2 regions of the Gilliamella sp. ESL0232 genome follow, and region 1 is predicted to be linked to the other one. Evidence: riboswitches for the same ligand, from Rfam matches in the RefSeq annotation. Region 1 holds a riboswitch; the other holds the start of a gene.
What was found. A riboswitch is a leader RNA that binds a small molecule or an ion and turns the genes downstream of it on or off. The one in region 1 is predicted to bind thiamine pyrophosphate.
Positions count from the first base shown of each region.

Region 2: another riboswitch for thiamine pyrophosphate. It lies ahead of thiB (thiamine ABC transporter substrate binding subunit); the one in region 1 lies ahead of thiM (hydroxyethylthiazole kinase).

Region 1 covers NZ_JAAEDW010000003.1:73,160-75,576, forward strand. Annotated here, with positions in the region: gene trkA (Trk system potassium transporter TrkA) at 1-1,355, shown strand, start outside; TPP riboswitch at 1,393-1,494, shown strand; gene thiM (hydroxyethylthiazole kinase) at 1,559-2,344, shown strand; gene thiE (thiamine phosphate synthase) at 2,357-2,417, shown strand, end outside.
Region 2 covers NZ_JAAEDW010000001.1:164,032-166,448, forward strand. Annotated here, with positions in the region: gene GYW75_RS00675 (hypothetical protein) at 141-1,076, shown strand; TPP riboswitch at 1,301-1,409, shown strand; gene thiB (thiamine ABC transporter substrate binding subunit) at 1,450-2,417, shown strand, end outside.

The DNA of each region.
Region 1 (2,417 bases):
TTATTATTCTTGGTGCAGGACAAACAGGTAGTGCGCTTGCTGAATATCTTGTTACTGAAAAACAAAATGATGTCACGGTGATTGATGAAAATTATGATAAATTACAATCACTACAAGAACGTTTTGATTTACAGGTGATTTGCGGAAAATCATCATACCCACAAGTTTTAGAAAGTGCTGGTGCTGAATCAGCTGATATGCTTGTTGCTGTAACTAACTCTGATGAAGTCAACATGATGGCCTGCCAAATTGGGCATGTCATGTTCAATATTCCACAAAAAGTTGCACGCATTAGATCACCTGAATACAATAACGAAAACTACCCTCTTTTCAATAAAGATTGTATTAATATCAATCATATCATTGCTCCAGAAAACCTTATCACCAACCATATTAGTCAATTAGTACAATATCCTGGTTCGTTACAATTTGCATCTTTTTACGACAATCGTGTCTGTTTGGTTGCCGTTACCGCTTATTATGGCGGTGCTTTAGTAGGTAGTGAATTATCAGAACTCAAAGAACATTTACCACATGTTGAAGCTCGAGTAGTAGCTATTTACCGCAAAAACCGTTTTATCCGACCGCTTGGTTCAACACTTATAGAAGCGGGCGATATGGTCTACTTTATAACTCCCCCCGTTAATATCAAAGCGGTGACCAGTGAGTTACAAAGGTTAGAAAAACCATATAAACGAATAATTATCAGTGGCGGTGGTGGTGTCGCTGTCGCTCTAGCAAAACGTTTAGAAAATAACTATCAAGTCAAATTAATTGAGCGAAATGCCGAACGAGCAGAATTAATTGCCGAGCAACTTGTTAATACAACAGTATTACATGGGGAATCATCGGATCAAGAATTGCTCTCACAAGAACAAGTTGAACTTACTGATCTATTTATCGCTGTTACCAGTGATGATGAATCCAACATCATGTCCTCCATGTTAGCCAAAAGAATGGGAGCGAAAAAAGTAATTGTATTAATTCAACGCCAAGCCTACCTTGAACTAATTAATGATAGTGTGATTGATATTGCGATTTCCCCACAACACGCCACAATATCTGAGCTATTAAGCCATGTTAGACAAACTGGGGTTGTTAAAGTTGTTTCATTAAGACAAGGAGAATCCGAAATTGTCGAAATTATTGCCAATGGTAATGGTGAAACATCAAGACTGGTTGGCAAAAATATTAATGGCCTAAAACTCCCATCGGGTGCAACCATTGGAGCTGTAGTGCGTGGAGAAGATGTTATTATCGTTAATACTGATTTAACCATAGAAGACAATGATCATCTAATCATCTTCTTACCAGATAGAAAAGCAATTACTGATATTGAAAGATTATTACAATAGCTTGTTAAAAACAGATAATCAGTTCATAATAAAAAATCAATTTGACTCGGGGTGTTTTTTGTCTAAACAAAAAACTGAGATTTCACCCGTTGAACCTGATCTGGATTATACCAGCGTAGGGAAGTCTAAGCCATAAAAGCCTTAAATTGGCAAATTCTTCCCGACATTTATAGAATTAATAAATCAGTAAGAAAGGAAGAAATATGTCAGTAGCCAAATCATTCCAAATTACCCAAACCGCTCCTTTTATCAATCATATAAAACAACACCGCCCACTAGTGCATTGCATTACTAATGATGTAGTCCAAAACTTTACCGCCAATGTACTACTTGCTATTGGTGCATCTCCAGCAATGGTGATTGCAGAACAAGAAGTTGCTGAATTTGTCAATATTGCCGATAGCTTACTGATTAATATTGGCACTATTCACAGCAACACAGCCCAAAGTATGCTATTAGCGGCCGCCAAGGCACAGCAAACACAAACCCCATGGGTACTCGATCCTGTTGCTGTAGGAGCAGCACTTAATTATCGAACTGAAATTGCACATCAATTATTATCATTTAATCCCGCAGTAATACGAGGTAATGCTTCAGAAATATTAGCACTAAATGGTCAAAAATCTTTCTCAAAAGGACCCGACGGTCAAGACACAACTCAATCAGCTTTAAACGCTGCCCAAGAGCTTGCGCAAAAATATCAAACTATTGTTGCAATGACGGGCGATGTTGACTACATAACTAACGGAAACAGCACATATAGTATAACTGGAGGTGATATTGCTTTAACAAAAGTAACAGGTACAGGATGTTCATTATCTGCAATGGTAGCGGCTTTCATAGCTAATTCGCCTGACCCATTATCAGCCACTGCCTGTGCATGTTTTATGATGAAAAAAGCTGGTGAGCTAGCTAATAAACAACAAGGATTAGGAACTTTCTCGATATCACTATTAGATCAACTATCAACATTTAACCCATCGCTTTAATAAGGAAATCAGATGAAAAAACAACTGGATTTAACCCTCTATTTAGTCCTTGATCCATTATTATGCGGTGGCA
Region 2 (2,417 bases), on a different contig from region 1:
AAAACGATGTTTGGTTTATCAGAACATCAACTCCATACTTTTTCAATTCAATTATTGAAGTGATAGCTAAAATAGTTGTTTTATCAAATTCATGATAAAATATGGTTTCTTTTAAAAACTTTACAAAAAAAATTAATGCGATGAAAAAAATAAAATACTCTTTGTTGCTAGTTTGCAGCATAACATTGGTCGGTTGTTTTGGTTCAGATACCACTTCGTCTAGCTCTGTTGATCGTATGATTGATAATCCAACACCAAATGAAATAAAAGTGATTATTGATGGAAATGAATTAACCATTCCAGCAAAATCAAGTGTGAATTATACATTTGAATACGGTAAGCATACACTGTCTTACGGTAATCAATCATTAAATTTTATAGCTAAACCTTCAACAACTAATAGTTCAGGATTAATTAATCCTACTCAAAGTAATTATTATTTATTAACAACTTTCTATACAACTTCAAATGTGAGTGATGAAACTTACGATAAGTTGATAGCTAAATATTTAAATTCAGTTCCAGTAATTATTAAAGGTGAACAGCAAGAGCTTGAACTACCAGTTAAAGTTATTAATGATGTTTTTATTGAGCGTCAAAAAGATTTTTGGGATTATTCAGTAGATGAACCTTATCCAGATGAAGTAACTTTACGAGGGAAAGGGCAATTTCAATCTCGAAAAATCAAATTATTCCGAGAAGATGGCTTTATTGAAGCTTTAAAAGCAGAAGGGCTTAATGAAAAAGTTGATTTTATAAATGAACATCCTAAATTTTCTGAGCTTAAAAAATATACTATACCAAATATTCAGCTAGATGCTATTACTTGTAAGAAAGGTCGCGAATTTGTTGAAACGCAGTTAAATGATTGGAATAAGCTTTTTACTCTGACAGGTAAAGATTTGGCATTGTTATACAAACAGTTAACATCGTCTGAAACTTTTCACACGAAACATGCCATCATAACAGAATGTACGAAAGCAGGAGATTCAAATCAAAGCTATCAGTTCGCTACAAGAGAACTTGAGGGGGCATTCGATGAAACTAATCAACTTAATTTTTTTATTACTCAATAAACTAATTTAAGTAAAGGTAAATGTTTAACCGAATCGGTAATAGTTACATCTTCTTTATAATATAAGCGCCATATCTTTCGTCAGTGATAAGGCGTTAGTTTTGTTTTCATGTATATTCTTTATAGCCATTTTTTAAAGCTTCATAAATAAAGTGAGTTGTTCCTACATTAAATTTTTATCACTTCTGATGTTTACAATCTTCATACTAACCTCTAAACTAATTGATGTTCTCAACGGGGTGCCCTAAAGGGCTGAGAATGTTAGATAGGATAACATAACCCGCCGAACCTGAACTGGATCATGCCAGCGGAGGGATTTGAGTTATTGCACTTGCTCAAACCTTTTGTCTTTTATTTGCTATTTTGGAGGCAAAATGTTTTGTAAAAAATTGTTATTATCTTTGGTATTTTCGGTACCTTTTATGGCAAATGCTGCCAACGTAAAACCAACCTTAACTGTTTATAGTTATAATTCCTTTATTTCAGAATGGGGACCAGGAAAAGCAATTGAGAAAGGGTTTGAAGCACAGTGTAACTGTGAACTTGAGATTGTTACATTAGGCGATGGAGTAGCGGTTTTAAATCGAATGCGACTTGAAGGTGATAGAACTAATGCCGATGTAATTTTAGGATTAGACAACAATCTTTTAGAACAGGCAAAACAAGCCAAAATAGTTATACCTCATCAAATCAATAAACCAGATAATTTAAATACCAACTGGTGGGATAGTGATTTTATGCCCTATGATTTTGGTTATTTCGCTTTTATTTATGATCAACAAAAAATCAGTAATCCACCACACAGCATGCATGAGTTAGTAGATAATAAAGTCAACTGGAAAATTATCTATCAAGACCCACGAACCAGTACTCCTGGGTTAGGTTTATTATTTTGGGTGAAAAATATATATGGTGATGATGCCGCATCTGCATGGCAGAAAATAGCAAAAAATACTGTGACAGTGACCAAAGGCTGGGGTGAAGCTTATGGCCTATTTTTAAAAGGCGAAGCTGATTTTGTGCTTAGTTATAGCACTTCGCCAGTTGCACATATTATGAATGATAATGATCATCGTTATGCTGCTGCTATTTTTGACGAAGGGCATTATCGCCAAGTCGAAGTTGCGGGTATTACTAAGTATAGTCAGCATCCCGAATTGGCACGTGCTTTTTTACAATATTTATTAACGCCTGATGTACAACGTCAATTTGCTGAAAAAAATTTCATGTATCCGATTATTAATATAACGTTGCCTGAAGCTTTTCAGCAAATTAAACCAGTCAATAAAGCACTCGAGTTTGATGCTAAGCAAGTTAAAAATAATCAAAAGAGCTGGGTGCG